Regions from separate parts of the Pantoea sp. SGAir0183 genome, predicted to be linked through region 3. Evidence: predicted binding sites of a transcription regulator. Region 3 holds the regulator's gene; each other region holds the start of a gene.
The links. Region 3 encodes LexA, which represses DNA repair genes until DNA is damaged. Its sites were predicted from a motif close to TNCTGTATGTACATACAGNA; they were not measured.
Positions count from the first base shown of each region.

Region 1: C1N59_RS13630 (DNA translocase FtsK 4TM domain-containing protein) is a predicted target of LexA. The motif match lies at 4,639-4,658, and genes of this name have one in related genera.
Region 2: C1N59_RS21510 (YebG family protein) is a predicted target of LexA. The motif match lies at 3,495-3,514, and genes of this name have one in related genera.

Region 1 is NZ_CP028053.1:2,932,114-2,939,841, forward strand. It holds gene C1N59_RS13620 (replication-associated recombination protein A) at 1-315, opposite strand, end outside; gene lolA (outer membrane lipoprotein chaperone LolA) at 323-934, opposite strand; gene C1N59_RS13630 (DNA translocase FtsK 4TM domain-containing protein) at 1,117-4,578, opposite strand; gene lrp (leucine-responsive transcriptional regulator Lrp) at 4,697-5,191, opposite strand; gene trxB (thioredoxin-disulfide reductase) at 5,716-6,684, shown strand; gene cydD (heme ABC transporter permease/ATP-binding protein CydD) at 6,820-7,728, shown strand, end outside.
Region 2 is NZ_CP028057.1:201,506-209,233, forward strand. It holds gene C1N59_RS21495 (H-NS family histone-like protein) at 1-289, opposite strand, end outside; gene C1N59_RS21500 (non-canonical purine NTP pyrophosphatase) at 2,065-2,625, shown strand; gene C1N59_RS21505 (SIR2 family protein) at 2,622-3,416, shown strand; gene C1N59_RS21510 (YebG family protein) at 3,530-3,844, shown strand; gene C1N59_RS21515 (cupin domain-containing protein) at 4,194-4,532, opposite strand; gene C1N59_RS21520 (methyl-accepting chemotaxis protein) at 4,689-6,620, shown strand; gene C1N59_RS21525 (Glu/Leu/Phe/Val family dehydrogenase) at 6,677-7,728, opposite strand, start outside.
Region 3 is NZ_CP028053.1:4,154,018-4,161,745, forward strand. It holds gene dusA (tRNA dihydrouridine(20/20a) synthase DusA) at 122-1,117, opposite strand; gene C1N59_RS19365 (conjugal transfer protein TraF) at 1,217-2,488, opposite strand; gene zur (zinc uptake transcriptional repressor Zur) at 2,912-3,433, shown strand; gene C1N59_RS19375 (CsbD family protein) at 3,505-3,717, opposite strand; gene dinF (MATE family efflux transporter DinF) at 3,889-5,211, opposite strand; gene lexA (transcriptional repressor LexA) at 5,321-5,935, opposite strand; gene C1N59_RS19390 (diacylglycerol kinase) at 6,042-6,410, opposite strand; gene plsB (glycerol-3-phosphate 1-O-acyltransferase PlsB) at 6,539-7,728, shown strand, end outside.

The DNA.
Region 1 (7,728 bases), 1.2 Mb from region 3:
GCCCGCCTGCTTGCTCAGCCTTGCGCGTTCAATGGCTTCACGAATCTCTTTGACACCAGAGGTGACCGCAGAAATACGCTCAACGTCCGCATTGCCATAGTGAGCGATAATCTCGGCCAGCGTTGTTTTTCCTGTCCCTGGCGGTCCCCAGAGAATCATGGAGTGCAGGTGCCCCGCTTCGATCGCGCGCGGCAACGGTTTACCCGCAGCCAGCAGGTGCTGCTGTCCAATGTATTGCTTCAGGGTTGCTGGCCGCATACGCGCGGCCAGCGGTTTAAAATCTTCACTGGAAAAATCCAGGGACAGGTTACCCACTACCACCTCACTGACGTTGGTCATCCACCGTGACGCCTTTTGGCGGGGTGAATGTGAATTTATCCGGGCTAATCGGGCCGTTTTTCTGGCTCTTTAGCTGGTAGTTACTGCGCTGCCCATCCTGCTCGATGGCGCTAAACTGATTAATGGTGCCATCTGGCGTCACGTCAATCGTGAACTGCTTGAGGTTGCCATCGCTTTTCTTCGGCGTTAGTTCAAATTTGTCACCCTGCTGTTTTACGTTGTATTGCTGCCAGTCACTGGCCTGGTTACGGGCAATCAACATAAACGGTGTATTGCTTGTCGCATTCTTTAACAGGCTGACCGTAGCTTGTTCAACAAACGGGTTATAGAACCATAACGATTTCCCGTCAGAAATAATGATGCTCTCGTCGGGTGCGGTCATATGCCAGTTGAACAGGCTGGGGCGCTTAACCCAGAGCTCGCCTTCACCCTCCTGCACGTTGGCACCGCTGCCATCGGTCACCTTTTGAGTAAAGCTGGCGTGGAAGCTGTTAACTTTATTAAGGCGCTGTTGCAGGTCGCTCGACGCATCGGCGAGAACGTTGGCTGACCCCAAAGCGGCCAGCAGGCCTAAGGCGATTACGCGTAATTTCATCTGCTTAAATCCTTATTAAATCGTTTCCCGTTGATCACGTGACTAAGCCTGGTCGCTGTCCTGCGTTTAATACAGGAGAAAAAACCGAAACACTAATCAACTATGGGGGTTAACCGCTAAAAAACAATGAGCCAGTGGAAACTGGCTCATTGTTTTGTGTTTCAAAGCTTATCGTTCAGGCTTTACATATCATGGGGTGGTGGAGAGAGCACTTCACGGTTACCGTTGTGGCCCGGTGACGAGACGATGCCCTGTGCTTCCATCTGTTCAATGATGCGCGCAGCACGGTTATAACCGATACGGAACTGACGCTGTACGCCCGAAATCGAGGCGCGTCGCTTATCCACCACAAAGGCAACAGCCTGATCGAACAACGGATCGAGTTCTTCATCGCTGTCAATGCCGCCCCCGCCTTCACTTTCTTCGCCCGCTGTAATGCTTTCAATATATTGCGGACGCCCGCGCGCTTTCCAGTCCTGCACGACAGCATGTACTTCCTGATCGCGCACAAAGGCACCGTGAACACGCACCGGCATTGATGAGTTGGGCGGCATGTAAAGCATATCGCCCATCCCCAGTAACGATTCTGCACCGCCCTGATCAAGGATGGTTCGCGAGTCAATTTTACTTGAGACAGTAAACGCGATACGGGTAGGAATGTTGGCTTTGATGAGGCCGGTAATGACGTCAACTGACGGACGCTGGGTTGCCAGAACAAGGTGGATTCCCGCCGCACGCGCTTTCTGTGCAAGACGTGCAATCAGTTCTTCCACTTTCTTACCGACAGCCATCATCAAATCGGCGAACTCATCCACCATCACCACGACGTAAGGCAGTTTTTCCAGCACTGGCGGCGTCATATCCATGCTGTCGCCTGGCTTCCAGAACGGATCGGGAATCGGCCGCCCCATTGCATCCGCCTGCGCCACTTTTTCGTTGTAGCCAGCCAGATTACGTACACCTAGCGCCGACATCAGCTTATAGCGACGCTCCATCTCACCGACACTCCAGCGCAGCGCGTTCGCCGCATCTTTCATATCGGTCACGACTTCGGTCAGCAGATGCGGAATGCCTTCGTAAACGGAAAGCTCGAGCATCTTGGGGTCAATCATAATAAAGCGCACGTCTTCCGGCGTGGCTTTATACAGCATGCTGAGGATCATCGCATTCACGCCGACGGACTTACCGGAACCGGTTGTACCCGCTACCAGTAAGTGTGGCATTTTAGCCAGATCGGCGACGACCGGCTGGCCGGCAATATCTTTACCCAGCACCACAGACAGCGGCGAGGGATTGTCACGGAATTTTGGACAATCCAGCACTTCACGCAGGTAAACGGTCTGGCGATGACGGTTGGGTAATTCCAGACCAACATAGGGTTTGCCAGGGATCACTTCAACCACACGCACTGCCGTAGTCGACAGGGAGCGGGCCAAATCGCGTGACAGGTTAGAGATACGCGCCGCTTTTACGCCCGGCGCGAGATCCAGTTCAAAACGGGTAATCACAGGTCCTGGCGAAATGCCCACCACCTCGGCCTTGACGCGGTAGTCACCCAGACGCGCCTCAACCAGTCTTGCTGTCTGCTCAAGGGCGAACATATCAACCGGTTCTTCCTCTTCCGGCGGCGCGGTCAGGAGATCGAGTGACGGTAAGGGTGTAGAAGGTTTTTCGAGTGGCTGCTCGTGACGCATCAGGAAGGGGTGAATCAGGCTGTCATGCACGGATGGCTTCGCCTCCGTGACCGGCTCCGGCTGCTGCGCAGGCGCGGCAAAATGATCGGCCGCAAAGGTCTGGGCCGATTCTACACGCTGAGCCGCAGGCTGTTCTGGTGCAGCCTGAACGTGCTGCCAGGGCTCATGTTGTGGCGCGACCTCGCTGACGTCCGGCGATGCTGCAATGGTGAACAGCGGCTCGACAGGGCCATCGTCGACCAGGTCCTTCATTGGGGAGAAATCGAAGGCCGCTGACGTATCCAGATTGAAAACGGGTGCATTGTCTTCAGGCACCGTTTCATAGCGCTGTTGCTGTTGCTGTGCGAACTGACGCGCCAGCGAGGCCTGCTGCAATGCCAGCTCATCGTCCTCGTGCGCGTCGTCCTGCTGCCAGCTTTCGCCATAGCGTTGCTGCTGCTCTGACTGGAACGCCTGACGCAACTCTGCCTGTTGCAGCGCATCCTGCTCCTCTGCTGACCAGTCAGTGAGTGACGCATCTTCTTTCGTAGGTTGTGATGACGGCAGTTCAGCACGTTTGGCTTTTTCTTCCGCCATACGCTGTGAAGGCAGTTTAATGCCGTACGAGGCCAGCTCACGTCGGGTAGGCAGTTTAACCGGATTAGGCCGCGGCAGCGCCGGACCAATCCCCTGTTTCACCTGTGGATTCGACACCGTTTCAGGGACAGGCTCAAACAGCGGTGAGGATGCTGACGATGCTGCGGTTGCCGCAGCACCGGCGACGGCAGCGCTGTTCAGCGAGGCTGCTGACGTGGCTTCACGCCAGTTACCCATTTTGGGTTCGTCATCCTCATAAGCGGTAAAGTGCGGGGCAGCAGCCGGTGCATCGTCGGGTAACTCAAAGCGGTAGCGCGGCGGTTCAGTGAGAGGCTTCTCCTGTGACACCGGCTCGCGCGGTGCAGTGTGCGTCACCGGGGCAGGATGAGGCGATGCCGCAACAGGCGAAACAGGTTCAGGCGTCGCTGCAACCTGTTCAGGCTCAGGTGAAGCTGATGGCGCACTGACAGGCGTTGCCGCCATTGTTGCGGCAGCAGGCTGCGCAGGTGCTGTGGCAGTAGCCTGAGCGCTTGCCGTCGGTGTCGTGGTCGCAGATACTTCGGCTGTGGCCGCAACAGCGGCGCGGGTGGCGGTGGCGGCCCTGGCTAACAGTGGATCATGCGCATCCAGATCGGGCTGCGCCTTACGCGGCGCGGTTAGCAATACGTCATCGTCGTCGTCCGTCTGAGCATGAAGGACGGGTGCGCTCTCGTGATAATCGTCTGCTTCGTCCTCTTCATGCCAGGGTTCATCATGACGTGAGCGGTTGCTGGCGAATGTCAGCACGCCCATGACCACGCCACCGATTCTTTCCGCAATGGTTAACCATGACCAGCCCGTATACAGCGTGATCCCTGCGGCCCAGATGCAGAGCAAAGTCAGTGTGCCACCTGCCGGACTGAACCAGGGTGAAATGGCATTACTGACGAGGCTGCCAATGACGCCTCCGGAAGCAAAATACCAGATGTCGTCCGCGTTGAGCGCGGCCATCCCACAGGTGGTGACGACCAGGGCCAGGACACCGATTAAGCGTAAACCAATGGCAAAGTAGTCCACATAATCCTGGTTATCCCGCTGGCGAAACGCTATCCAGCACAGCCCCAGTATGACCGGCGGAATGGCATAGGCCATCACACCAAAGATGAAAAGCAGCGTATCAGCCAGCCATGCGCCGACTGTGCCACCCATGTTATGGATAGGTTCATGCCAGGCCGTTTGCGACCAGCTCGGATCGGAAGGATTAAAGCTGACCAGGGAAACCATCAGGTAGATGGCGAACAATGCCACCAAAATAAGTAACGCTTCCAGCAGACGGCGTCCGCTGCTCAGCGACTGTAACGAAACGTCTTTATCTTCTGTGTATTCCTGGCTCAAGAGATCTCTCCAGGTGCCTGTAAAGTAAGAAACAACAGCGTCGGGCTCACCCGACGCTGGTCCTGTATGTATTCACAGGAGTGTACCGAAATTTCCCAGGCTTTGCACCTGCCACGCATCAGCGCGTTTTGATCACCAGACGATTGCTCTGTTTGACCTCTTCCATCACCACATAAGTACGCGTGTCGTTTACGCCTGGCAGGCGCAGCAAGGTTTCACCCAGCAGCTTGCGGTAAGCGGACATATCAGGCACGCGCGTTTTAAGCAGGTAGTCGAAATCACCAGAAACCAGGTGACACTCTTGAGTTTCCTCAAGTTTTTGCACAGCGGCGTTAAATTGCTCAAACACATCAGGTGCGCCACGATTCAGAGTAATCTCAACAAATACCAGTAATGAAGCATCCAGGTAGTGAGGGTTGAGTTGCGCAGTATAGCCAAGGATGAACCCCTGACGTTCAAGACGGCGTACACGCTCAAGACAAGGTGTAGGAGATAATCCTACACGTTTGGAAAGTTCCACGTTTGAGATGCGACCGTCTTTCTGCAATTCATTGAGAATGTTTCTGTCGATCCTGTCGAGATCCTTACCGGGGCGTTTCTTATTATCTACCATTATTATTGTCTCTCTTCATTCCTTCCCTTTACCTGCCATCCCCTGAAAACGGTCATTGTTCGGGGCATTTTTGAAGTGAAATAACGGCGTCTGAGCGCATTCGTACCTATTTGTATGACGCATGCTGTCTGTCCACCGCATGCGTCATGACCAATATCAGACGATAAAATTCGTTCGGTACTCTGCCCAAAACGCGGCGGCAACACCCGTTTTGTTCAGACTAAGTTATTCGCTTCTCACACTGTTTTCGCAAATGCGCAGGCGATTGTCAAAGTAAAATGTCTAAATTCAGGACAAGATGCCAGACACTTCGCTGGGTCACTGTTTTTAAATGAGTATTTTCGTGCGATGGTGGTCTGTAAACTGAATTTTTGCCCCCTTTTGGCACAGGAGGCAGGCGAAAAAGCCATTCATCGTCTACGCCGTTTGCAGCAATCGCTAACAAAAGTGCGCAAGTGTTGTCTTTGCTACGGCATATTCCCTACAATCGCAGGTTATGTCAGGTGAATAAAACTGAGGAACGCATGAGTACGGCTAAACACAGTAAGTTGCTCATTTTGGGCTCTGGTCCGGCAGGTTATACCGCGGCCGTCTATGCTGCACGCGCCAATTTGAATCCAGTACTGATTACCGGGCTGGAAAAAGGCGGTCAGCTGACCACCACGACGGAAGTGGAAAACTGGCCGGGCGACCCGCATGATCTGACAGGTCCCTCGCTGATGGAACGTATGCATGAGCATGCCGAGAAATTTAACACGGAAATTATTTTCGATCATATTCATACGGTCGATCTGCAGAACCGTCCCTTCCGTCTGACCGGTGACAGTGGCGAATATACTGCCGATGCGCTGATTATTGCCACGGGTGCATCAGCACGCTATCTGGGCTTACCGTCGGAAGACGCTTTTAAAGGCAAAGGCGTTTCGGCCTGTGCGACCTGTGATGGTTTCTTCTACCGCAACCAAAAAGTCGCCGTTATCGGTGGCGGAAACACCGCGGTTGAAGAAGCACTTTATCTGGCGAATATCGCCTCTGAAGTGCATTTAATTCACCGCCGCGACAGCTTCCGCGCAGAGAAAATCCTTATTGATCGTCTGATGGAAAAAGTCAGCAACGGCAATATCGTGTTGCATACACACAGAACGCTGGAAGAAGTGGTCGGCGATCAGATGGGCGTGACGGGCCTGACGCTACGTTCAACGCTGAATACCGAAGAGACCGAAACGCTGGATGTTGCCGGCCTGTTTGTTGCTATCGGACACAGCCCGAATACGGCGATTTTCGATGGTCAGCTGGCGCTGGAAAACGGCTACATCAAGGTACAGTCCGGCCTGCATGGTAATGCCACGCAAACCAGTATCCCTGGCGTGTTTGCCGCGGGTGACGTCATGGACCATATCTACCGTCAGGCCATTACCTCTGCCGGTACCGGTTGTATGGCTGCGTTAGATGCAGAGCGTTATCTTGACGGATTGGTTAAGAACGATAAGTAAGTTGTTAATAACCTGATCTTAATTGTTTGAGGCGACTGTTTTTCAGTCGCCTTTTTTATTATCACCATGCTAAATTCAGGCGCCGGGTGTGAGGACCAGCCTCATTTCATTTGTCTTTGCCACATTGGGTTTCGCATGAATAAATCGCGTCAGCAGCATCTTACTCGTTGGCTTCGTCAACAGTGTCATCATGCTGGCCCCTGGTTGCGCGTTACGTCGTTGCTGGGCTGCGCTGGCGCGCTTCTGATTATCATGCAGGCATGGCTTTTAGCGTCGCTACTGCAGGCGCTGATTATTGACAGGCATTCTCCAGCCTCCCTTTTGTCCTCATTTTCACTTCTGATCCTGTGCTTTGTTCTGCGCGCCGCGCTGAATTATGCCCGTGAGCAGGCTGGATTCCGTGCAGGGCAGGCCATCCGTCAGGCTTTGCGTAAACAGGTGCTGGATCGTCTGGCCGCGTTGGGTCCGGCCTGGATACAGGGCAAGCCCGCCGGCAGCTGGGCAACGTTACTTCTTGAGCAAACCGAGGATATGCAGGCCTATTACGCGCGTTATTTGCCACAGATGACGCTGGCGGCGGTCATTCCCTGTTGCATATTGCTCACCCTGTTTCCGTTAAACTGGGCGGCAGGTCTGATCCTGTTCGCGACCGCGCCGTTGATCCCGCTTTTTATGGCCCTGGTCGGCATGGGCGCGGCCGAGGCTAATCGCCGTAACTTTGTGGCGCTCGCACGCCTGAGTGGCAACTTTCTGGATCGCTTGCGTGGTCGGGAAACCCTGCGTCTGTTTCATCGGGCAGACGCCGAAAAACAGGCGATTGCTGACGCCACGACGGATTTCCGTCAACGGACGATGGAGGTTCTGCGCCTGGCCTTTCTTTCTTCGTCAGTACTGGAATTTTTTGCGTCACTGTCCATCGCCGTTGTCGCCGTTTATTTTGGCTTTTCCTATTTGGGCGAACTGCACTTTGGTGATTATGGCCGCGGCGTGACGCTGTTTGCCGGCTTCCTGGTGCTGATTCTGGCCCCGGAATTTTTTCAGCCT
Region 2 (7,728 bases), on a different contig from region 3:
TATAGCGATATTTAGCAGGGCGAGGTGCGCGCTTAGCTTTTGTTTTTGTCTCTGTGGGCAAATCAACCAGTTCAGAAATATCAATGCCGTCATTCATCAGCATTTCTTTATACTTAGCTAACTTATCTGCTTTCTCGCGCAGCATAGCTTGCTCAGCTTCTTCTTCTTCACGGCGTTCAGCGACAACGACAGAAAGCTTTTCGAGCATTTCATTTAACACATCAAGCTCAATTTCCCGGGCTTGTGCGCGTAGAATACGAAGGTTATTTAATGCTTTGAGCGCATCCATTGGTTAATCCTTAAATTACAGCGAATATTTAAACAGGGTCATTCTACGAAAAATAATCAAGGAAAGAAATATCTCTTCTGTCTGAAATGTACAAATTTGTTACCGCTTAGGATTATTACGGCATTTTAAACGCATTAAACATACATAAAATTTAAATGCCAGACGCATTGTCAGCGCCTTTTTCGTTGAGGTCCAGGTGATAAACGGTAGCATATTACGGTGACGTATTGAAAATAACGCCCATTTATTTACTTAAAAAAGCAATAAAAATCAGTATGTAATGTATTTCCTCCTTACCAGTTACAGGGATATTACGGCATAATAAAGTCGCTTCATTCCAGCGCAGGTAAATGATAACGTCAGGTTAATAATTCCCCATGATAAATTGTCCTTATCTTCATTCTGCCCCAAAATGGTTGTGTCTTAATCGCCGGATAATGCGTTAACCGTCTTGTTCATTCCTGTTCACGGGATTAGTTTTTGTGAAGCCAGACGATTACTGAAGTCTGCAACTTTTCTTACAGGACAAATCCTTCTTTTAACACGGTTAGTCAGCGCAATATAGATTGCTATGATGGATAACATTGTGGGTACGCGCGCCTGTCTGCCTTAAGGTTTAATCACACATTTCGTGCTGTAAAGCAGAGCTATAAGCGGAGCGTTGACAACTGACGGCAAGAATAAAAACGGGTAGCTAATATCATCCTGATGGCCTCTCTCCGTCACTGTACTTAAAGCCAGTCGGGAGGTTATCGTCGCTATAAGAATTTATCCGATCTACAACATTTATATGGCCGCGGACGTGATGCCATTTGCTCATGAAAACACAACGTATTGCTGCCATTAGATTCTTGCACTTTTCGCTAAGGCAGATATTGTCATCTTTTCCGCTATGGGATGCTTTTCATTCCACGTCTGAAAAGTGAGTCGCTCTGTCTGACAGAATAACGTGCAGGGGGTTTCTGGAACCATTCAAAACCGCTTTTCACAAAAACATGCGTAGTGCGGCGTCTTTATCATTTTCCTCAGGATGAATTTTGAAATGCCGGAAGGGTGAACAGTCGGTGTGAAGGGCGGCACTGGTCTGCACATGCCGTACATTAGCAATAAAAGATATAAACGTTCATCGCTGCCGTTTGCAAAACCGCTTTGCCACCGATAAATACACAGGTCCTTGTCAGGGCGTCACGTCCCACTTTCTTCCCGATTCTTTTATACAGTCTCGCCAGAGCACTCTCTGCCAGTGAAAGACAGGTTCAGCCCCTGACGAGTGATGCGGCTTTGACGAACGGAACAGAGAGCGCAGGATAAACGGCTTATGCTATGCGTAATATTTTCGATTCATCTGTCAGGCACTGGATGGAAAATAAAACGTTAGTGACTTGATACTGTCAGTACTATGATGACGCCTGCATCAGTCTGGCTGGCGAACAGAGCCCCTGAAAGAACTTCGCGGCCGGTTTCTCTGTGGCTTACGGTATTTCCGCGCTTTGGAAAGGTGCAAAAACGCAGACGATGCGCAAAAGATTGTGTGTCTTTAAATAGCCAATGCAGCGGGTGCTTATTAAACGGAGCGGTGTTTTACATCATGCCTTATTCGGACTTATTCACGTCCTGCGTTGTTCTGTTTTATCCGCTCTACTCTGTAACCCCGCGTTTTGCGCAAATGTTCACGCCAGAAAGGCGCGAATTTGCGCTACACTCACCAGCGATAACCTCTTGTTCTGTCTCAATGATAAATTTGACTGAGGCAGCGTAATCAACGTGGAAGAAGCATGAAAATCAGATTCCTTTCGGCCAATGAGCAAAAACTGGCGGAGGTCCGCGGAATACTGGAACCTGTGGGCGTGGACGTCGTACCCATCGCGCGTCGCATTGAAGAAATTCAAACGGAAAATGAACTGGATTTAGTGCGAGATAAACTGACGAAGGCCTTCTCTATTATCGGACGTCCGCTTTTTGTTGAGCACACCGGGCTGTATCTGGATGGCCTGAATGGTTTGCCTGCGGGGCTGACGCGTATTTTCTGGAATCGCCTCGGTGCCGATCGCTTTGCATCGCTGGTACAGGGCCTCGACAGTCAGGGTGTAACCGCCAAAACCGTACTGGGTTATTGCGACGGACGCAAAATGTACCAGTTTTTCGGCGAATTGCGCGGCACTATTGCACCTGAACCTGCCGGTCCCCATGGATTCCAGTGGGACTGTATCTTTATTCCCGAAGGATACGATCAAACCTTCGCTGAGATGGGCGAGAAGAAAAACGAAATTTCCAACCGTCGCATTGCGCTGGATCGTTTTGCTGCCTTTTTAAAAACTGCACGAGGCGTGGCATGAAACCTGAGCTCAAACGCGCATACGATTCCGGCAAGCTCATTCTGTTTGCCGGAGCCGGTCTTTCCCGTAATCTCGGCCTGCCTGAATGGCATGAGCTTATCGCTCATCTGGCTAATGAACTGGGGTACGATCCGAAAATTTTTAATACTTACGGTACGCACCTCTCTCTGGCTGAGTACTACAAGCAGAAAAAAGGTTCGTTAGGACCGTTACGAAGCTGGATGGATCGCGAATGGCACCGGCCTGATATTGATGTCCGCAGCTCTGAAATTCATACCATGATCACTCAGGGCAACTTTTCACGCATCTATACCACGAATTACGATCGGTGGCTGGAAGCCGCGCATGAGGCCCATGGCGTGCCTTATTCAAAAGTGGCGAATGCAGCCGATCTGGTTTCACTCACCGAAGATAAACGTCATATCATCAAACTTCATGGCGACTTTGATGACGATACTTCTATCGTACTGGATGAAAGCAGCTACTTTGAACGCCTCTATTTTGATTCGCCGTTAGATATCAAGCTGACCCATGATGTCATGGGCAATTCGGTTTTGTTTGTTGGCTACAGCATCAGTGATTTTAATATTCGTCTGCTCTTCTATCGGCTGACAAAAATGTGGGGGCGCACAGGCCTGGCAACCGCCCGACCCAAATCTTACCTTTTTACCAATCGCAATAACCCGGTGGCAAAAGAAGTATTGGGGCAATGGGGAATCGAAATGATCGTGTCGGAAGAGGACGATCCCCGTAAAGCGCTGGCTGAGTTTATGGAAGAATTACTGGCCTGATGCACACCGAATGGCGTAAGCAGGGCAGGTTTAACCGTTGTGTCTTTTCTTCACTGGAAAACGTCGCCGACTGTGTTATACTGTATAAATAAACAGTATGTGAGGGCAATAAAATGGCTGTCGAAACCAAATTTGTAGTAGTCAGAAAGGGTGAAGAGAAGATGACATTTGCCAATAAGAAAGAGGCCGATGCCTACGACAAAATGCTGGATATGGCAGAGGCGTTCACCGACTGGTTACTGGCACACCAGGCCGATATGGACGAATCGCAGGCTGAAACCTTAGGGTTGTTGCTGGCAGAGCAAAAAGACGCGGTACAGCATATTCTTCGCACCAGCAAATTACCTGGCACGGCGCAAAATGTGTCAGAAACAGCTGACGCGACTGTGCAAAGTGAGAAAAAAGTCCGCGCCGTTAAAGCGGCCTGATGGTTCATTCCTGGCAGTTCATTACCTGTGAACTGCCTGCCTGTTATCCCGCACAACGCTCTCCCCATAACGCTTCGCGCGCACTGACTGGTTTACGCCGTGCTTGCCTGCATTACGATCAGCCAGTCAAATGTGTGATGGCAAAAGCGTAGTGATGGAGATATCTGGCAAGCCAGCCAAAACAAAGCGCAGAGCTGTGAAGCCAGCCAGTATGATTCCACATGAATAAGTCCGGTTTTAATCCCGCCAAAAAAGAGGGCACAAACTGACATATTTTTTCCGCCCGTTTATTGTTTCAGGTCAAAATCATCGCGATAAGTTACCAAAATTTCACTTTCCCGCCCGGTGTTCAGACGACATCATGACGATCGCCACGCGTTGTGGGATGAGAAATGACTAAAAAAGTGACGCTGTTATCGCTGATATTGCGAGCCTGATGTTTTGCGCCGGGGGGAATTTCAATTCCCTGTTGCGTCTGTAGATGATGCACCACACCTTCCACCTCAAGGCTGAGCTGGCCTTCCAGCACAAAAAAGAACTGCCGCGATCGCACATGATAATGCCGTATTTCATGTGTTGCAGGCGGCATCTGCTCATAAATAATGCTCAGATCGTGTCTTTTAAGCAGATGCCAACCCTCACACTGCTCACCCCAGAAATAATGTTCTGCGTTCTCTTTCGAAATCATGCGCTTTCCCCCTGATGATGAACGTTGTGATTAAGGTCTGACTTGAGTCATGAGAATTAAAGTTCGTTTATTGAGCGCCGATAGATCCTTAAGGAACATAAAAGCGTCTGTCTGGCAGGGAAGTCAATTAAGCCGATCGATTTCAGGGGAATCCGCATGACTTCTCAACCCGCAAAAAAAACACTGACCACCCGCACCCAGATGCTGCTTGCCGGTGGCCTGACTATTACGCTTGGTTTTACCGTCACTATTGGCGTCCTGAGCTGGCAATCGGCAAAAGAGCAAAAAAACTTAGCGGAAAATTATCTTCAACAGATTGCACAAAGTCGCGGCCTGCAGATTCAGCAAGAGCTGAATTACGCGCGCGATATGGCACACAGCCTTGGCCAAAGCCTGATTGCCTTACCAAAAGCGGGCGTTAATGACCGGAAAATTGCCGACAAAATTATGGAGTATTCCCTCAGGGCCAACCCTGACTATCTCTCTATGTCCGTGATTTTTGAACCTGACGCGTTTGACGGTCGCGATGCGGAGTTTGTTGGTCAGAAAGGACAGCCACCTCAGGGCCGCTATGCCTGGTTTGTTGACCGCGATCAGTCCGGCAACTATGCCATGCATCCGCTGCTCTCCTATTTGACGCCTGGCCAGGGGGATTATTATCTTGTCCCTCAACAGTCGCGTAAAGATACCCTGATAGAGCCCTACAGCTACCCGTACAACGGCGTGCCAACCTTACTGACCTCGGTTGCCTCACCCATTATCGATCAAGGCAAGCTCATGGCGGTGGTCACATCGGATATTTCGCTTGCGTCATTACAGCAAAAAGTGAACCAGATAAAACCCTGGCAGGATACGGGTTATGCGCTGTTGCTTTCGAACAGTGGCAAAGTGGTATCTTCACCTGTTAAAAATGACGCCGGTAAGGAATGGAAAGGCGACAAAGACAATTTTACCCGTCAGATCGTCGAACATGATGATCCGGTGTTGGGTGAAAGAGCCATGTACACCTGGTATCCGGTGGTGATAGGCAACAGCGATAAGCCCTGGTATGTGGGAATTGTCGCCCCTGTCAGCCAGGTCATGGCCGCCGCAAACCGCCAGCTCTATTGGGCTATCGGTTTAATGCTTGTGAGCATCCTGCTGGTAGGTGCCGTACTGGGGTTATTATTTAATCGCAAAGTAATGCGCCCGCTTGGTGGCGAACCTGCAGAAGCAGCCCGCATCGCGCTGGCCGTTGCGGAAGGCAAACTCAGCAATGATATTAAGGTCGCGCACGGTGACAACGCCAGCCTGTTTTACGCCCTGCACACCATGCAGAGCCAGTTGCAATCCATTGTGGGCCAGATTAAAGATGCCAGCGCGTCTGTCAGAGAGGGGGCCAGTGAGATAGCCAGCGGCAACCTGGATTTAGCCTCGCGCACCGAACAACAAGCGGCAGCACTGGAAGAGACAGCAGCCAGCATGGAACAAATCAGCGCCACGGTTCGCCTGAACGCGGATAACGCCCAGCAGGCTACGCACCTGACCGGAAATGCGACCACTATTGCCAGCCGGGGTGAAAACCTGGTGGGCCAGGTGGTACAGACCATGTCGCAAATCGATGACAGCTCAAAGAAAATTGGCGATATCACCACCATGATCAACAGCATTGCCTTCCAGACCAATATCCTGGCGCTCAACGCAGCCGTCGAGGCGGCCAGGGCGGGCGAGCAGGGGCGCGGATTTGCGGTAGTGGCCTCTGAGGTCAGAAACCTGGCGCAACGCAGTGCCGGTGCGGTCAAAGACATTGCCGCGCTTATTGAGGAGTCCAGTGCCCGGGTACAAAGCGGCGTCACGCTGGTCAATGAGGCAGGCAAAACGATGCATGAAATGACCCAGGCTGTCTCCTCTGTACAAAGTATCATCAACGAAATCGTTGCCGCGTCAGATGAACAGGCGCGAGGAATTAGTCAGGTGACGATTGCGGTAAATGAAATGGACGGAACAACGCAGCAAAACGCGGCTTTGGTGCAACAAATGTCGGCGGCAGCCAGTTCGCTTGAAGATCAGGCGCAACAGCTGGCCCAGACGGTGCAGCAATTCCGTTAAGCGAAAGCCGCTGAATAAAAACAACCCGCGCACATCGCGGGTTGTTTTTTACTGGCTTAGCCCGGATAGATACCGCGATCTTTACGGGCCATCAGAATACGCTCACAGGCAACGATATAGGCAGCGGTGCGCAGAGAGCAGTCTTTCTCTTTGGCTTTTTCCCAAACGTGGATCATGGCTTCAGTCATGATTTTATCAGACCGTTTATTAATCTCGTCTTCACTCCAGAAGAAACTGGCCATATCCTGCACCCATTCGAAGTAACTGACCGTCACACCGCCGGCGTTACAGATAACGTCTGGGACCACAATCACGCCACGGTTTGCCAGCACATCGTCAGCATCGGGATAGGTAGGACCGTTGGCACCTTCAAGTACCAGTTTACAGCTCAGGGTCTCAGCGCGTTCACGGGTAATCTGACCTTCAAGGGCTGCCGGAATGAGAATATCCATTTCCGTGTGCCAGAAGGCCTCTTTATCAATGCTTTGTGCGCCTTTGAAGCCAGCAATCTGTTTATTTTCGGCCTGCCATTGCGTCAGTGCATCCATATCAATACCGTCGGCATTGAACAGGGTAGCGGTATGATCCTGAATCACCACGACGCGTGCGCCAGCCTGGCTGAACAGACGTGCCGCTTCACTGCCAACGTTACCGAAACCCTGAACGGCGACGCGCGCACCTTCAATCTCAATACCGGCACGGCGCGCCACTTCGCGACCTGTAACAAAAACGCCGCGACCGGTGGCTTTTTCGCGACCCAGCGATCCACCCAGGTGAATAGGTTTACCTGTCACGACGCCCGTCACGGTGGTGCCCAGATTCATGGAGTAGGTATCCATCATCCAGGCCATAACTTTACCGTTGGTACCGACATCGGGTGCCGGAATGTCTTTTTGTGGACCGATGATGATACCAATTTCGCTGGTATAGCGGCGGGTTAAACGCTCAAGCTCACCTTCAGACAATTTGAAGGGATCTACACGAATCCCGCCTTTAGCACCACCATAAGGCAGGTTCACAGCGGCACATTTGATGGTCATCCAGGCGGAGAGTGCCATGACTTCATTCAGGTCAACATCCGGATGATAGCGGATTCCGCCTTTGCCGG
Region 3 (7,728 bases):
ACCATGCCAACAAGTAACCTGTTGATAGTGATGAGTTAAGTATGAAGTATGCAAAATCAACGTGGCGAGATTCACCAGATTATGGTGAAAAAAAACCAGCCGGCTGGCTGGTTTAACTGTATCAGGCTTCCTGAGGGATCTTATCGGCGACCAGCGCTAATGCAGCCTCCAGTACCCGCACATCGGCACCGGGCTTATGGGCATTCTCGCTAAGGTGACGACGCCACTGGCGCGCGCCAGGGATCCCCTGGAACAGCCCCAGCATATGGCGCGTCACATGGCCAAGGTACGTGCCTTTTACCAGCTCGGCTTCAATATAAGGGTACATGGCGCGCACCACCGCCACCGGATCAGCGGCAGGCTGTTGCCGGCCAAACACTTCCCGATCGACATGCGCCAGGATGCCGGGGTTTTGATAGGCCTCACGGCCCATCATGACACCATCCAGGTGCTGAAGATGCGTTTTAGCCTCCTCCAGCGTTTTCACGCCGCCGTTAATGGCAATCGTCAGTTGTGGAAAATCACGCTTTAACTGATAAACCCGGGGGTAATCAAGCGGTGGAATCTCGCGGTTTTCTTTCGGACTCAGACCCGAAAGCCATGCCTTGCGCGCATGAATGATAAAGGTGTCGCAGCCACCGCGCTCTGCCACAGTGCCGATAAAATCGGTCAGGAAGGCATAGCTGTCCTGTTCATCGATACCGATACGGGTTTTGACCGTGACCGGAATATCCACCACATCACGCATCGCTTTAATGCCGTCAGCGACCAGCCCGGCTTCCGCCATCAGGCAGGCACCAAAGCGGCCATTCTGAACACGATCTGACGGGCAACCCACATTGAGGTTAACTTCATCGTAACCGCGCTGTTCAGCCAGCGCTGCACACTGCGCCAGTGCAGCCGGATCGCTGCCGCCCAGTTGTAACGCGACCGGGTGCTCCTCTTCACTAAAGGCCAGATAATCGCCTTTACCGTGAATAATGGCACCCGTGGTGACCATTTCGGTATACAGAAGCGTATCGCCGGTCAGCAGACGATGGAAATAGCGACAGTGACGATCCGTCCAGTCGAGCATGGGGGCAACAGAGAAGCGTTGGGAGGAAAAAGTATCGGTCATGAAGCGCAGTCGATCCGGTGGTTAACAGTGATGATATTCTGCGCAAGGATAGCATAAGGGCGGGCGACAAGGTATCGCCCGCCCGTTAATGGCACGGAATCAGAAGTTAAATCCGAGTTGCGCCATGGCACCCCAGGTATTGTTTTGCCCCACCGAGCCTGCCAGATCCAGATGCACAGAATTGTTGAACGGTGACAGCCCAAAGCCTGCGGTCGCCACATTTTCGTCGTTGGAACGCATATCTGCGCGATAACCGGCGCGTAACTGTAACCAGTCCAGTACGCGATATTCCGCGCCCACGCCTGCATACTGACTGTTTTCCTGAGATTTGAAACGGTGCGTTTCGGTCAGGTCAACATCGCCTGTCAGCGTGACCGGCCCTTTATCCCAGGCTAAACCCGCCGTCACTAATGGACGGATTTCATAGGTATCCTGATAGCCATTAACCTCTTTGGTTTGCAGGTCACGTGATACCAGGTTCTGTCCGGTCACGCCTAATGTCCAGTTTTCTGCGAATACCGTCGCCAGGCCGGCGTCAACGTTGAACCCGCTTTCGGTGCTGCGGTAGCGGCCATCCCGTAAATCGTTTTTATCGTAGTTATAAACGCTGGCGGAGTAGTTATACAGCCAGGTCTTTTGCAGCTTAGGCGTCACACCAATCGACACCGGATGGCCGGCAATCGTGAACTCATGGGCAACGGCGATACCATAATCGGTATTTAGCGCAGCCAGCCCGTTCGCGCTGGAGCCCAGCAAGTTTTGTACATTAGGCAGACCAAATACACCGCCAGGAATACCGGCAAACGTTCCGTCAGCCACGCCTTGTAAAATAACGATATCGCCTTCTTTTACATTCGCGCGGACATGCGCCGTACCATAGGCTTTGGTGACAAAGGCAAAAGGCAGCGTTTCATTCGGAACGGTGACTGCAATCGCGACACCTGCTGTCGCGTTGGCTTTGTTACCGCGTAAATCTCTGAGCGTATTGGCCAGATCCCCTGACGCAGCCTGTATCTCAGGAATACGGCGCAGCAGCTCTAACGTCGAGGCATTATCAAACAGATCCTGATAGCGATTTACCGTGTCAGTAATGTTATCGATCTTATCGACCATTTTGTCTTTATCAGTAATTTGCGCGCCCGCACTGGGAAAAATGATGCTGACGTTGTCATCGGGCTTCGCTTTGGTCATTAACGCCGGGTTAGCTAAAACGGCAGACCCGTAGGTAGAGGACGCCACGCCCGTTCCCCCCATTGCATCGTTACGGGCATCGTACCAGGTTCCCGCGGCCAGCGCGGATGATGAAAAAACCAGAGCATTAAACACTGCAGGGAAAACCAGAACGGAACGTGGGACGGTTAATTTTGCCATTTGCTTATCATCACCTGAAAAATTGCCGTTAAAACATTAACGACCGAATAGTTTGTTAGCCCCATTGTGGAGGATGGCTAACGCTTTATTGCTGTGAATTCAGAGTAAATAGTGGCGCAATTCCATTGATTGATTATTTTTCGATCCGTTATGTCTGGTTACCGTCCAAAAAGCGTTAACAGAAGGAGGCCGGGACCAGCACTTTATTAAGAACTTTTAAACATTAGTTCTTAACTCAGTGAGATGTAAAGCAAAAGGAAAAAATATTTACAAACATTCTGACATATATTGGCCTCGCAGACGGGCGCAAAGTCGTAAGGAACAGATAAGCACGGACAAAGGGAGGAGGTGCAGACAGGCAAGGTGCATCGTACGTATCATTAATGTGATAAGATAACATCACCTGTCAAACGGAGAAATTCCATGTCAACCATGACGCCAGAGCAAATCATGACCCAGGCTGAGAAACTGTGTTTACAGCGCGGTGTACGCCTGACGACCCAGCGCGCAGAGGTCCTGCGGTTGATGGCCGGACAGCCAGGATCGATCAGTGCTTATGACCTGCTTGATCAGTTGCGTGTCAGTGAGCCCCAGGCCAAGCCTCCTACCGTCTACCGTGCGCTGGATTTTCTTCTTGAGCAGGGTTTTATCCACCGCGTCGAGTCCAATAACAGCTATGTGATGTGTCACCATTTCGACGCACCCGCCCATACATCGGTGATGCTGGTCTGCGATCGCTGTGCAGTGGTCACGGAAAAGCAGGCGCAGGGCGCAGAAAAAATCATCGCATCGCTGGCGCAGGAGGCAAGCTTCGTCCTACGGCATAGCGTGATAGAGGCGCACGGGTTATGTGAAAACTGTGCGGAAGTTGAAGCCTGTGAACAGCATGAACATTGTGATCATGACCATCAGGCTGACGGGAAGAAACGCAGTAAACGAAGTTAATTGCACATCCTTGTGCGGTCTGGCCGGCATGAGCGTACCGGCCCGGGTAGGAGCATCCCTGAATAACGTGATTACCAGCGGTAATCCTTGTTGTGACCTTCCCAGTCCGTTACTTCTTTCTCCGCCTGATCTTTCGCGTAGCCGTAACGTTCCTGAATTTTGCCGACCAGCTGATCGCGTTTACCTTCAATGACTTGCATGTCATCATCGGTCAGCTTGCCCCATTTCTCTTTCATTTTTCCTTTGAACTGTTTCCAGTTACCACTCGCTTCGTCTTTATTCATTGCAGACCTCCACGTCATCCTTCGATTTCGTTTTATTTTGCCATCAGGCAAAATTACGATATAAAGCGCTGCTTAATAGCGCCATTCAAAGATAATTGTAGTAGCTAATTTCAGTTTTGCCGGAAAAAATGAAAATTTTATGTATCCTGCGTCATATTTCAGGCAAGTTGCTCAGGCGCTAAACCAGGTGCCATTGCGCCAGTGCCTGCGCCAGACCAGCCAAAGTGACAGGCCGCGAAGCGCCAGAAAAACGGCTATCGCCAGCCATAGACCGTGATTACCGACAAAAGGCACGGTTAACAGCGTCAGGAAATAGCCCAGTGCGGCAATCGCCATACTGTTGCGCATTTCTCTTCCGCGGGTCGCACCAATAAACATGCCATCCAGCAGATAGCACCAGACGCCAACCAGCGGCATGACAACCTGCCACGGCAGAAAACGGTCAGCCGCCTGTTGAAGTGCGGGAATCGATGTCAGGAGAGCCACGATCTGATAGCCACAAACAGCATAGACCAGGGAGAAAAACAGCGCGACTGACAGTGCCTGACGGCAGGCAGCAATCCATACCAGTTGCAACCTGCTGCCGTCCTTTGCGCCGTGTGCCTCACCAGCAAAGGCTTCGACGGCGTAAGCAAAGCCATCCAGCGCATAGGCGGTAAACGTCATGAACATCAGCAGGATGGCATTTACCGCCACCACATCAGGTCCGATACGCGTTCCCAGCACGGTCAGAGAGGCAAAGCAAAGCTGTAACAGTAAGGTACGCAGCAGGATATCGCGATTCAGGCGAAGCAGGCGGTGGATATCGCCACGCCAGCTATGGACCAGACTGTGCAGCGTGATGCCGCGCAGCGCCAGCACGCGCCAGACCATAAGTGCCCCGACCAGCAACGTCGCATATTCCGCGATAGCCGTCGCGGCTGCAGCCCCGGCTACGCCCCAGTGCAGCCCCAGCACCAGCCAGAGGTCCAGCAGAATATTGATAACGTTGCCCACCACCAGCAGGATGACCGGCGCTCTGGCATACTGTACGCCCAGCAGCCAGCCCAGAATCACCAGGTTAGCCAGCATGGCGGGCGCACTGAGCCAGCGAATATGGATAAACAGCGCAGCCTGCTCAAGCACGGCGGCCTCTCCGCCGATAAAGCGGATTGCTAATGCCGTAACAGGATGACGCAGGGCAATAAACAGGCTGCCGGCCAGTAAGGCAATGATCAGGGGCTGTGCCAATGCGCGCGCCAGCGCCGTTTTATCGCCCGCGCCAAACGCCTGAGCCGTCAGGCCTGTCGTACTCATCCGCAGAAAAAGCAGCAGCATGAAGATGAAACTGGTAACGGTCGTCCCGACCGCAACGCCGCCCAGATAAACCGGGCTGTCGAGATGGCCAATAACGGCTGTATCGACTAAGCCGAGCAGAGGAACGGTGATATTTGACAGGATCATGGGCAGCGCCAGCCGCCACAGTTTTTTATCGGTAGCTGTCAGGAAGCGCATGTAACGTCCGTGCAATGCGCCGCTGGTGTTGCAGATGAACCCACAGCGGCAAAACAGGGGCAGACTGGGTAACGTCAAGGTTGACGTAAAGAGCCAACCTTAAGAAGAGTTACAACCACTCACCGTTACGTACGATGCCAACCGCCAGACCTTCAACCGTCAGCGACTGCGCACGTGTATCGACAATGATAGGCTCAAAATCCGTATTTTCAGGTAACAGATGCACCACTGATCCCTGCTTTTTCCAGCGCTTCACGGTGACTTCGTCATCAATGCGCGCTACCACCACCTGACCATTACGCACTTCCTGCGTTTTATGCACGGCCAGCAGATCGCCATCCATGATGCCAATGTCTTTCATTGACATGCCGCTAACGCGCAGCAGGAAATCGGCAGAGGGCTTGAACATGTCTGGATCCACTTTGTAGTGGGTTTCGATATGTTCCTGGGCCAGCAACGGCTCACCCGCCGCAACGCGCCCAATGAGTGGCAGACCGTCTGAAGGTTCTTCTTCCATTAACAAACGGATACCGCGGGACGCACCAGAGACGATTTCAATCACGCCTTTACGCGACAGCGCTTTCAGATGCTCTTCTGCCGCGTTAGGTGAGCGGAAGCCCAGTTGCGCAGCAATTTCTGCACGCGTAGGCGGCATGCCCGTTTGATTAATGTGGTCGCGAATCAAGTCGTAGACCTGTTGCTGCCTGCTGGTTAATGCTTTCATCCCGCCCCCTGGTTGTTTATACAGTCGCTGTGAGTATATACAGGTATTGGTGAAATGGAAACCAAAAGTCAGGCCAAAATCAGTAATTTGACGGGAGATGGAATGCTTATCGCAAATGCGACCAAAGTAGCGTTCCCCAAACGAACAGGGCCAGTACTATTGCCAGCAAAACAGCGGCCGATCCCATATCTTTGGCTCGGCCGGCAAGAGGATGACGTTCCTGCCCTGTGCGGTCCACCACCGCTTCGATGGCGCTGTTCAGAACTTCAACAATCATCACCAGCATGACCGCGCCAATCATCAGGATGCGCGAAATAGTATCGACATCCAGCCAGCAGGCCAGGATAATTGCCGCCAGTGAAATTACGGCTTCCTGGCGGAAGGCAGCTTCATGCTGCCAGGCGGCGCGAAGACCTTGCCATGAGTAGCCAGCCGCTTTCACAATCCGGGTAATGCCGGTGACATTATTTGTCATGATAAAGGAACTCTTTTCAAAGGATTGACGTCAATACCGGGCAGCGCACAATTGTCGCTGTCACAGATTTTTGCTGCGCGTTCTGATATGCTTGCGCCGCTTTGCTAACAAGAGGCTTCATGTTGTCTATGTCAGGTTGGCGTAAAATTTTTTATAAATTGCTGAACTTACCCCTTTCATTTCTGGTAAAGAGTAAGGCCATTCCGGCTGATCCCGTCTCCGAACATGGGCTGGATCCTACCCGGCCTATTATGTATGTCCTGCCTTATGATTCAAAGGCCGATCTCCTGACTTTACGCGCGCAGTGCATCCGGCACGATCTGCCTGATCCGCTTATTCCGCTGGAGATAGACGGCGCCCTGTTGCCGCGTCATGTCTTTATTAATGACGGTCCGCGTGTGTTCCCCTATTTCGTGCCCAGCCTTGAATCGGTCAAAATCTTCCACGAGTATCTTGATCTGCACCGCAGCAACCCTGAACTTGATGTTCAGATGTTACCGGTTTCAGTCATGTTTGGCCGTGCGCCAGGTCGGGAAGTCCAGGGCGACGATCATCCGCCTCATTTGCGGCTCCTTAACGGCATTCAAAAATTCTTTGCCGTTCTCTGGCATGGCCGCGACAGTTTTGTGCGTTTTTCGCCCACGGTCTCCCTGCGTCGTATGGCGACCGAACACGGTACCGACAAGTCGATTGCGCAGAAGCTGGCTCGCGTAGCGCGCATCCATTTTGCCCGTCAGCGCCTGGCTGCGGTGGGACCGCGCCTGCCGGCTCGCCAGGATTTATTCAATCGCCTGTTGCAGTCGAAGGCGATTGAAAAAGCTGTGGAAGACGAGGCGCGTAGCAAGAAAATCTCCCATGAGAAAGCGCAGCAAAACGCCATTGAAATGATGGAAGAAATTGCGGCCAACTTTTCCTACGAAGCGATTCGTATCACCGACCGCGTGATGGGCTGGCTCTGGAGCCGACTCTATCAGGGGATCAACGTTAACGGCGGTGAGCGGGTACGTCAGCTGGCGCAGGACGGGCATGAAATTGTTTATGTGCCTTGCCACCGCAGCCATATGGACTACCTGCTACTGTCTTATGTGCTGTATCACCAGGGCCTGGTTCCGCCGCATATTGCCGCAGGGATTAACCTGAACTTCTGGCCTGCCGGGCCGATTTTCCGTCGTCTGGGTGCCTTCTTTATTCGTCGTACCTTTAAAGGCAACAAGCTCTATTCAACCGTGTTCCGTGAATACCTTGGCGAGCTCTTTACCCGCGGCTATTCCGTCGAGTATTTCGTGGAAGGTGGACGCTCACGTACCGGCCGACTGCT